3 regions of the Cloacibacillus evryensis DSM 19522 genome follow, and region 2 is predicted to be linked to each of the others. Evidence: riboswitches for the same ligand, from Rfam matches in the RefSeq annotation. Region 2 holds a riboswitch; each other region holds the start of a gene.
The links. Region 2 has a riboswitch for thiamine pyrophosphate ahead of thiC (phosphomethylpyrimidine synthase ThiC). Riboswitches for the same ligand answer to the same signal wherever they lie in the genome.
Positions count from the first base shown of each region.

Region 1: it holds a riboswitch for thiamine pyrophosphate, as region 2 does, so the genes downstream of both, cytX (putative hydroxymethylpyrimidine transporter CytX) here and thiC (phosphomethylpyrimidine synthase ThiC) in region 2, are expected to answer to the same signal.
Region 3: it holds a riboswitch for thiamine pyrophosphate, as region 2 does, so the genes downstream of both, thiT (energy-coupled thiamine transporter ThiT) here and thiC (phosphomethylpyrimidine synthase ThiC) in region 2, are expected to answer to the same signal.

Region 1 covers NZ_KK073872.1:2,585,422-2,588,694, forward strand. The annotation lists gene CLOEV_RS11595 (AbgT family transporter) at 1-948, opposite strand, end outside; TPP riboswitch at 1,244-1,350, shown strand; gene cytX (putative hydroxymethylpyrimidine transporter CytX) at 1,403-2,578, shown strand; gene CLOEV_RS11605 (class II fructose-bisphosphate aldolase) at 2,699-3,273, shown strand, end outside.
Region 2 covers NZ_KK073872.1:2,801,956-2,805,228, forward strand. The annotation lists gene thiC (phosphomethylpyrimidine synthase ThiC) at 7-1,314, opposite strand; TPP riboswitch at 1,378-1,484, opposite strand; gene CLOEV_RS12585 (sodium/glutamate symporter) at 1,653-2,846, opposite strand; gene CLOEV_RS12590 (aminotransferase family protein) at 2,912-3,273, opposite strand, start outside.
Region 3 covers NZ_KK073872.1:2,342,711-2,345,983, reverse strand. The annotation lists gene thiM (hydroxyethylthiazole kinase) at 1-80, opposite strand, end outside; gene thiD (bifunctional hydroxymethylpyrimidine kinase/phosphomethylpyrimidine kinase) at 73-903, opposite strand; TPP riboswitch at 959-1,061, opposite strand; TPP riboswitch at 1,125-1,228, shown strand; gene thiT (energy-coupled thiamine transporter ThiT) at 1,279-1,779, shown strand; gene CLOEV_RS10480 (thiamine diphosphokinase) at 1,796-2,524, shown strand; gene CLOEV_RS10475 (site-2 protease family protein) at 2,648-3,265, shown strand.

The DNA.
Region 1 (3,273 bases), 220 kb from region 2:
GATGCTCTGCATGAGCGGCGCGCCGGCTATAAGGCTTCCGGTCTTGGGGTTGCGCATGAATGAGTCGGCGGGCAGGCATACGGCCACGACGATCAGGGTCATTACGAGCAGCGCGGCGTTCGCCATCCTAAGGGCTTTCCGCTCTTTTTCCGTGATCTGGTTCGATTCAAAGGCTCCCTCAAGAAATTTGCCGTTGTATTTGCCAAGGCGCGGCTCGACTATGTAGTCTGTGACGATCGTGCCGATGATCGTGATGAGGAATGTCGAAGCGATCATGAAGTACCAGTTGGAGGTCGGCTCGACGGAACGCGCCGCGTCAAGGATGTGTACGGCCTCCGTCGAGATGCCGGAGAGCAGCGGGTCGGTGGTGCCGATGACGAGGTTGGCGGAGAAGCCGCCCGAGACGCCGGCGAAGGCGGCGGCCAGGCCGGCCATTGGATGACGCCCGTAGGCCATGAACATCAGCGCCCCGATCGGGATGAGAACGACGTATCCGGCGTCGGAGGCTATGTTGGACATGATGCCGAGGAAGACGACGACGGGCGTGATGAGGCTGCGCGGCGTGACCGCCACCGTGCGCTTGAGGATCGTCGGGATGTAGCCGCTCGTCTCGGCGACGCCGACGCCGAGCATGGCGACGAGGACGACGCCCAGCGGGGCGAAGTTCGTAAAGTTCTTTACCGCCGAGGTGAGCATATAGACGACGCCCTCCTTGTTAAGCAGGCTTATCGCCTGGATCGTCTGCATCTCCACGGTATTTGTCGCGCGGTTGATAAGTTCGCCGGTCGCGGAGACGCCCATCGCCGCGAAGATCGCGGAGAGCGCCGCCGTCACGGCGGCAAAGATCGCAAAGAGCGCTATCGGATGCGGCAGTTTGTTGCCCACGCGCTCAACTCCATTGAGAAAACGGTCGAACAGAGAAACCCTCTTCTTTGTTTCGGCTGTCATTACAAAAATTCCTCCTGATAAAGATATTTATGAATAACTGCAAAGAACCCAGTTGATTCCGCCGTTGTTGGCGCTGCTCGTGTATATTTATTTGTAATAGCGCCAGTTGCTCGCCAAATAAAATAATTAAATATAACATACTTGAATATTTAAAAATTGTCAATAATTTTTTAAAACAAGCCAATATTATAAGGAGAAATGCTTCTAGTACAGTTATTAATAAATATCGTAAAAATAAACTTTACAACGCCTGCGAAACTGTTTAGAATACGTGACGAAAGCGGGAACGATTCCCGCGTGATTTATGGGGAGCCTGGATATTTCGGCTGAGAGGAGGCGCGGCCTCGACCCGATGAACCTGATGTGGGTAATGCCACCGTAGGGAGAATAGCTCGAATTCAGTGACGGCTGTCCTTCTTGGAGGGGCCGTCATTATTTTTAAGGAGTGTTTTTGATGAATGAGGAAAAGAGAACGACAACGGCAAACGCGCTGATTTGGTTCGGCGCGGCGGTCTCCATCGCGGAGATATACACGGGGACGCTGATGGCTCCGCTCGGGATGGCGCGCGGCATGGGCGCGGTGGTCGCCGGACACCTGATCGGCGGCTTTCTCATGTATCTCGCGGCGCTGATCGGCGGGCTTTCCGGGCGCGGCGCGATGGAGAGCGTCAAGCTTTCCTTCGGAGAGCAGGGGGCTAAGTTTTTCGCGGCGCTCAACGTGCTGCAGCTCGTAGGCTGGACCGCGGTGATGATCGCGGGCGGCGCGATCTCGCTCGGCCTTATCCTGAACCCGGTATTCGGCACGGACAACATGCTTTGGTGCGGCGTGATCGGCATCATGATCGCCGTCTGGATATTGCTCGATATGAAGAACTTTGAACGCGTCAACAAGATCGCGATGGGCGCGCTCTTCATCCTCACGCTGGTGCTCTCCTTCATCGTCTTTAAGCGCGGTGAGACGGAGGCTGCCCGCGGCGTAATGAGCTTCGCGGACGCGATGGAACTATCGGTGGCGATGCCGCTGTCGTGGCTGCCGCTGATCTCCGACTATATGCGCGACGCGCGCGAACCGAAAAAGAGCGCCGCCGTCAGCACGGCCGTCTATTCGCTGACCAGCTGCTGGATGTATTTCATCGGACTCGGCGTCGCGCTCTACACAGGCGGCTCCGATATCGCGAAGATCATGCTCGACGCCGGGCTCGGCGCCGCGGGCGTGGTGATCGTAGCCTTCTCCACCGTGACGACGACCTTTCTCGACGCCTATTCCGCCGGCATCAGCTTCCACGTCATATTCAAAGGGATCAGGGAAAAGGCCGCCGGCGTCGCCGTCTGCTTTATCGGCACGATGATCGCCATTTTCGCGCGCTCCGACAGTTATGAGAGCCTGCTTTATCTCATCTCCTCCGTCTTCGCGCCGATGGCGGCGGTGATGGTGACCGACTTTTTTATCTTGAAGAGGAACTGCGCCGCGAGGCAGCTCTCGCCGAGGAATTTGATCCTCTGGGGCGCCGGCTTCGCGCTCTACCGGTATCTTATGACCGCCGGCAGTCCCGTGGGCGCGACGCTGCCGGTGATCGCCGCGACCGCCGCGCTGACATGGCTGGCCGGCAAACTGATACCTGAGAAATAATAACAAAGATAAATATTTCACTTTACGATCTTGCGTCATTTCCTTTGCAATATCCATGTATAAGGGCTACAATTAGTCTATAAGCACCTTATTATAAAAATTTCTCAGGGGGAGATTCCAATGGATGTAAAGAGCAAAGCATATCAGGAGCTGCTGAAGAAGCGTCCGCTGAACGTGCAGGCACGTTTCGGCGATACGGAGATGGGGCTTGTCAGCGGGCGTGATATCGCGGCGGCGGCCAGAGAAGTCGATTCCATCGTGCTGGCGGCGAACGCGCGTCATCCGCTCGTGATAAAGGCGGTGCTCCAGGCGGCAAAGAAAAAGAACGCGGCGGTGCTCATCGAGCTTGCAAAGTCGGAGTCGACTTACTGCGGCGCGACCTACGACAACATTTCCGAATACGCCCTGAAGTATTCCGAGGAGATGGGACACGGCGCGGTCTTCGGGCTCCATGTCGACCATTATGCCATTAAAGGTTGGGCCGACGTGCTGAAGGGCGTGGGACATCTCACAAAGATCCTCAACAACGGCTTCACCTCGGTGGCTATCGACGCTTCACACCTGGACGACTATGACAACTTCGCCGCCACCCGCGCGCTCGCGGACTGGCTGCCCTCGGAGCTCGGACTTGAGGTCGAGGTCGGCGAGATAAAGGGCCCCGGCGAGCTTTCAACGGTCGAAGAGGCCCTCTATTA
Region 2 (3,273 bases):
CAGCCTCTATTCGTCAAAAATAGAGACGATCTCCCCATCGAGTATCCGGTTCATGTTCCTCACGGCGCAGAAGTTGCCGCACATGCTGCAGGTATCCTCTTTCTCGGGCTTTGATTCGGCTCGGTATCGCCTCGCCTTTTCCGGGTCGATCGCCAGCTCGAACATCTTTTCCCAGTCAAGCTTTTTACGCGCGAAACTCATGCGGTCGTCCCATTCCCTCGCGCCGGGCACGCCCTTCGCGATGTCGGCGGCGTGCGCCGCGATGCGCGCGGCGACGATCCCCTCTTTGACGTCGTTCACATCCGGCAGACGCAGGTGCTCTGCGGGCGTCACGTAACAGAGGAAGGCCGCGCCGCTCGCCGCGGCCAGCGCGCCGCCGATCGCGGAGGTGATGTGGTCGTAGCCGGGGGCGACGTCGGTGACGATCGGTCCGAGCACGTAGAAGGGCGCGCCGTGGCAGAGCGTCTTTTCTATCTCCATGTTCGCCGCGATCTGGTTCAGCGGCATGTGCCCCGGCCCCTCTATCATCACCTGCACGTCGCGCTCCCAGGCCCGCTTCGTCAGTTCGCCGAGCGTTATCAGCTCCTCAACCTGCGAAGCGTCGGTGGCGTCCGCGAGACAGCCGGGGCGGCAGGCATCGCCGAGGCTCAGCGTCACGTCATAATCGCGGCATATTTCGAGCAGCTCGTCGAAACGTTCATAGAAGGGATTTTCTTTGCCAGTCATCTCCATCCAGGCGAAGATTATCGAGCCGCCGCGTGAGACGATGTTCGTCAGGCGCTTGTTCTTTTTGAATTTATGCGCCGTATCGCGGTTGATGCCGCAGTGTATCGTCATGAAGTCAACGCCGTCCTCGGCGTGCATCCGCGCGATATCGATCCACTCCTCCGTCGTTATCTGCGCCAGCGGCTTGTTATAGTAGACGACGGCGTCGTAGATCGGCACCGTGCCGATCATCGCCGTACAATTCCCCGTCAGATGGCGGCGGAATTTCCGCGTGTCGCCGAAGGAGCTCAGGTCCATGATCGCCTCGGCACCCATTTCGACGGCGCTTTGCACCTTTTTGAACTCCATCTCAAGATCGGTCATATCACGCGAGGTACCGAGGTTGACGTTGATCTTCGTCTTAAGCATCGAGCCCAGTCCATTGGGCGATAAGGCGGAGTGCAGCCTGTTGCATGGTATTATCGCGCGTCCCTCGGCCATCAGCCCCATAAGCTTGTCCGTTCCGATGCGCTCCTTCTCCGCGACCGCCGCCATCTCCTTTGTCAAGACGCCCCGGCGCGCCGCCTCCATCTGTGTTGAATGATCCATCGTGCCACCACTTTCTTCGCAGAAATTAAGCGGGGAACACCCGAATAGGCATTCCCCGCTTAAAAGACATTTATGCTATCTTCCTACGGCGGCATTACCCGCATCAGGTGTAAGGGTCGAAGTAAATAACTTCCTCTCAGCCTGCCGCGCAAGCTCCCCTGCTTTGTTGTTTAATTAGAACACGCCTCTTTCCTTTTTGTCAAGCGCGTGAGAAAAAAAATACGCGGGCCTTCCACGATGGCAATAAAAAAGGAAGCCGGGGAACAAACGCTCTCCGGGCTCCTTTCATAAAACTATATAGTTCTGAAGAGGGCTTTACTATTCAATAGCGTCCGCGGTCAGCGGCACCAATTCAACCACATGGTTATGATCGCGGCATTAGTAAAGTTGCAAAAGAGACCGCCTATCACAGGAACCACCAGGAACGCCAGTTTTGAATAGCGATATTTGACGCGGAGAGCGTTCATATTAGCCATCGCGACAGGTACCGCCCCTAAACCGAAGCCGACATGCCCGGCACAGATCACGGCCGCATCGTAGTTTTTTCCGGTAAGGTTGAAGGTGAGATAGCGGGCAAAAAGATACATCAGCAGCACCTGGGCCAGCAGTACAACCATAATGGGAAGCGCCATGTCGATAAGTTCCCAGAGCTTCATCGTATAAATCGCCATTGAAACGAAGACCGTCAGGAATACGTCCCCGATCGTCTCTATTTCAACCTCCGGCACATCGGCCTTCTTCGCGTCCAGCGCCACCCTCATCACAGCCCCACCGCACATCCCCATCACATGAGACGACAGTACGACGGAGGGGAAGAAATAGTTGAACACCGATTGCATGATCATACCGACGCCAAGCGCCACGAATATGAGAAAGAACGATTTGGGTATCTCGCCGACAGAAACCATCGCGGCGGATTTTTCCGGCGATTCCGTATCCATGGAGCCGTCGGCAACACTGTCCAGCAGATGTTTTTTCTGGATCAGGCTGTTGGCGAGCGGGCCTCCAAGCAATGATCCGCTGACGAGCCCAAAGGTGGCGGCGGCTATCGCGACCGAAAGCGCCCCGGGGTAATCGGGCGGAGCGAAGGAAGCCGCATAGCCGTGCCCTCCGGTCATCGGGATGGAACCGGTCATCAGCGCTATCATCGGCTCCAAGCCTAGCATCGTGCCCAGCGATACGGAAAGGACATTCTGCAGAAAAGCAAGCAGAGAGGCCAGTATCAAGAACACAATGACAACCTTGCCTCCTTTTTTAAGGACGACCATGCTGGCGCCAAATCCGCTGGCAGTAAAGAAGAGGTCCATGAAAAACCCCTGGTAGGAGTTATCAAAGGTAAATCCGACGACTCCCGTCAAGCGAAGGGCCAGCGCCAACGCCGCGAAAAGCAGCCCGCCTACGACCGCCCCAGAGATACAGTATTTTCTGAAAACAGATACCTTGGAATTTATCCATTCGCCCAGCAACGCTAATATGACCGCGAAGAAAAGGGTGTAAACGCTGCTGAATTGGATATTGTAAAGTTCATTCATCGTATATCTCTCCCGTAATCCCAGCTTATCTTATCATAAGGATATTTATTCGGAGGATAAAAGCGTCAGCGAAGTTCATCGCAAACTTGCTTTATCGCGGCGTCGAGCGCGGAGATGAGAATATCGACCTCTTCGCGGCTGATGGTGATCGGCGGGGTGATCTGGATATGATCTCCGCGCACTCCATCGGCGGAGCCGCCTCCGGGATAGGGAACGATGCCGCGCTCCAAGCAATATTCGGTGATCTTGCCCTTTATGTTCTGTTTTGTCTCGAAAGGCTCTTTGGTAGTTTTATCGCGCACGAACTCGATGCCGCACATCAAGCCTTTGCCGCGCACGTCGCCGACGATAGGATATTTGTACAGTTCTTCGAGTTTGGCAAGGAGGTATTCGCCCTGCACGGCGGCATTGTCGATATAATGCTCGC
Region 3 (3,273 bases), 460 kb from region 2:
CCGCCGAGCAGCGCCACGCAGTCGGCCTGAAGCTGCGCGGAGACGCCGTTCGTTATCTGGTAGATCAGGGGTCTAGCCATTGACGACCTCTGTCCACTGCATCGTGACGGCATGTCCGAGGCAGCCCGCGCCGTGTCCCGCCGTCACTCCGTAGAGCAGCCCGGCGCGCAGGTATTTCCGTGCGCGCGCGACCGCCTCCGCGAGCGAACAGCCGGCGGCGAGCTCCGCGGCGATCGCCGAGCTCAGCGTGCAGCCGGTGCCGTGGTTGGCCGTAGTATTGATCCGCCTGTCCCGCAGCAGCGATATCTCTCCGTCCGCCAGCAGCACGTCCGTTATCATCTCCGGCTCGCCCGGCAGGTGGCCGCCCTTGACGAGCACCGCGCCGCAGCCGAGCTTTTTTATCTCGCGCGCCGCCGCGGCCATGCCGTCGACGTCGTCGATCTTCATCCCCGTCAGTTTCTCCGCCTCGGGCAGATTGGGCGTGACGATCATCGCCATCGGCACGATGATATTCTTCACCGCGTCCACGGCGTCGGCGGCGAGCAGGGAGTCCCCGCTCTGCGCCACCATCACGGGATCGACGACGACCTTCTTTATCCCCAGCTCGGAAAGCCCTTCGGCGACGGCGGAGATCGTCTCGCGGTTGCCGAGCATCCCCGTCTTGACCGCGTCGAGCGGAAAATCCTTGCCGACGGCCAGCATCTGCGCCTTGATTATCTCAGGCGGCGCGTTGTGGATGCCGGTCACGCCGAGCGAGTTCTGCACGGTCAGCGCCGTTATCGCCGTGGTGCCGAAGACCTTTAATGCCGCGAAGGTTTTTAAATCCGCCTGGATACCGGCTCCTCCGCCTGAATCGCTTCCGGCGACCGACATCGCTATCCCCCGGTATATCCCATGTTTCATAGCAATTCCCCTTTTCAAAGTAAAAACCCCGCTCTAACAAAGAGCGGGGCGGTTTTTCATTTCGTGGCCTCGCTCCCTACGCCGGTATTAGCCGGATCAGGTATGGGGTCGAAGTTAAAAACTTCCTCTCAGCTTCATGAGCTCCCCCGGAGTTTTGAACATTATCATACCAACGGACGGTACTGTCAACTTGACAAAGATGGGGCGAGTTGCTAAAACATTCTTAACATCGGGGGAGTCGAAAGACTGAGAAATCGACGCAAGTCATGACCCTTTGAACCTGACGCGGGTAATGCCGCCGTAGGGAAGATGAAGAAAACTTAGCAGCACCTTTCTTTCATCTCCGGTGTAATAATTATATCTGGAGGAATCAGAATGAAAATACCGTTGAAGATTTTAGTGGAGGGAGCCCTGTCAATAGCGCTTGCCGTGGTGCTTTCCTATTTCAAGCTTTTTTCGATGCCGCAGGGCGGCTCCGTCAGCCTTACGCTGCTGCCGTTGTTGGTCTTTTCGTTCCGCAGCGGCTGGCGGTACGGAATATTCGTCGGCGCTGTCACCGGGCTGCTGCGCCTCATGCTCGGCGGTTATGTGGTGCACCCGCTGCAGGCGCTGCTTGATTACCCAGTGGCGAGCGGGCTCGTCGGCCTCGCGGGTTTCTTTCCCGGGAAAAAGTGGCTTGGCGTGCTCTGCGCCTGCTTTGCGAACTTTGCGGCGGCGGTGCTCTCAGGCGTCGTCTTTTTCGCCTCTTACGCGCCGGCAGGGACGAATGCCTGGCTCTATTCGATCCTTTACAACGGAAGTAGCCTCCTGCCGGAGACGGCCATTTTAATGGCGCTGGTATACATGATAATGCCGAGATTGGAAAAATTTAAATAAAGGCGGGCGATGCCTATTGGAGACGACCGGACTGCCGCGGCTGACGATAGAACTGGAAAATAAGACGGCTATGGACACGGCGCTGCTGGTGCTCGGCGGCAGGGCTCCCTCGCCGTCATGGCTCTCGGAGTTTGGCTCCCGCGGCGAAGTTTGGGCTGTCGACCGCGGGGTCGAGGCCTGCCGCGCCGCCGGGATCATTCCCCGGAGGCTCGTCGGCGACTGCGACAGCGCCTCCGCCGAAAGCTGGCGCTGGGCGGCGGACAATGGCGTCCCGGTCGAACGCTACCAGAGCGACAAGGACCTTACCGACTTTCAGCTCGCGCTCGAGCTATTCCGCGAAAAAAATAAGGGCCGCGCAAAAAAAATATTTTTAACGGGGGCCTGGGGCGGCAGATTTGACCATTTATGGAGTCTTGTCCTTACGTTTCTGAACTTTTCTTCTCCGCACGTTCCATTTTGCATAGCCGACGAGAGGGAGGGGCTTGTCTTGCTGGACGGCCCCGCGAATGCGTCCTTTACATTTGCCGAAAGGCCGAAGGCCGTCTCGCTGCTGTCTTTTTCGGAGGAATGCGCCGGCGTATCCATCGCCGGCGTCCGCTGGCCGCTCGACGGGGTCGCGCTCAGCCGCGGTTTCCCCTACGCGATAAGCAACCGCCTTGGCGACGGCCTCGCCGCGCGCGTAAGCTGCGAAAGCGGCCGCCTCGGCTTCTACTGGCTGTGGGATGAACGGCGGATCGCGTCATGACAAAGAAGATATCAATCCCTTTGATAAAAAAAGTCGATCCTGACTTTACACGGATAGGTAAGGCGGCGTTGTCGTGTTAAAATATCTCTTGTGATTTTGAGAGAAGAATAAGGATGTGTTTAAATGCTGGGAAATCTATTTTCCGCCTCGGGAATATCGGAGCTGCTTCTGAGCCTGCCCGCCGTTCTCTGGGCCATTACATTTCATGAATATTGCCACGGCCTTGCCGCGAAGATGCTCGGGGACACCACGGCGGAGCGCGCGGGACGCCTCTCGCTGAACCCCCTCGACCACCTTGATCCGCTCGGCGCGCTTTGCCTGCTGCTCTTCCGCTTCGGCTGGGCCAAGCCTGTGCCGATAGACACGCGTTACTTTAAGCACCCCAAGCGTGACATTATAATCGTCAGCCTTGCGGGAGTCGCAGGTAACATGCTGACGGCTTTTGTCTGCGCGCAGCTGGCGCGCTTCGCGCCGGAACTCTTCGGCAGTTGGGCCGCGCAGCAGTTCATTTTGCTGATGATATATATCAACCTCGGGCTGGCGGCCTTCAACCTCATTCCGATACCGCCGCTCGACGGTTCGCGCATCCTCTACGTGCTGCTGCCGTACCAATGGATGAAATACTACTACTGGCTCGAGCGCTACGGTATGTTCGTGATCGTCGGACTGCTGGTGATGGGGGTGTTCCCCTATATCATGCGCCCGATCATGGCACTGCTCTTCCACATCTTACTGATATAGGCGGTATA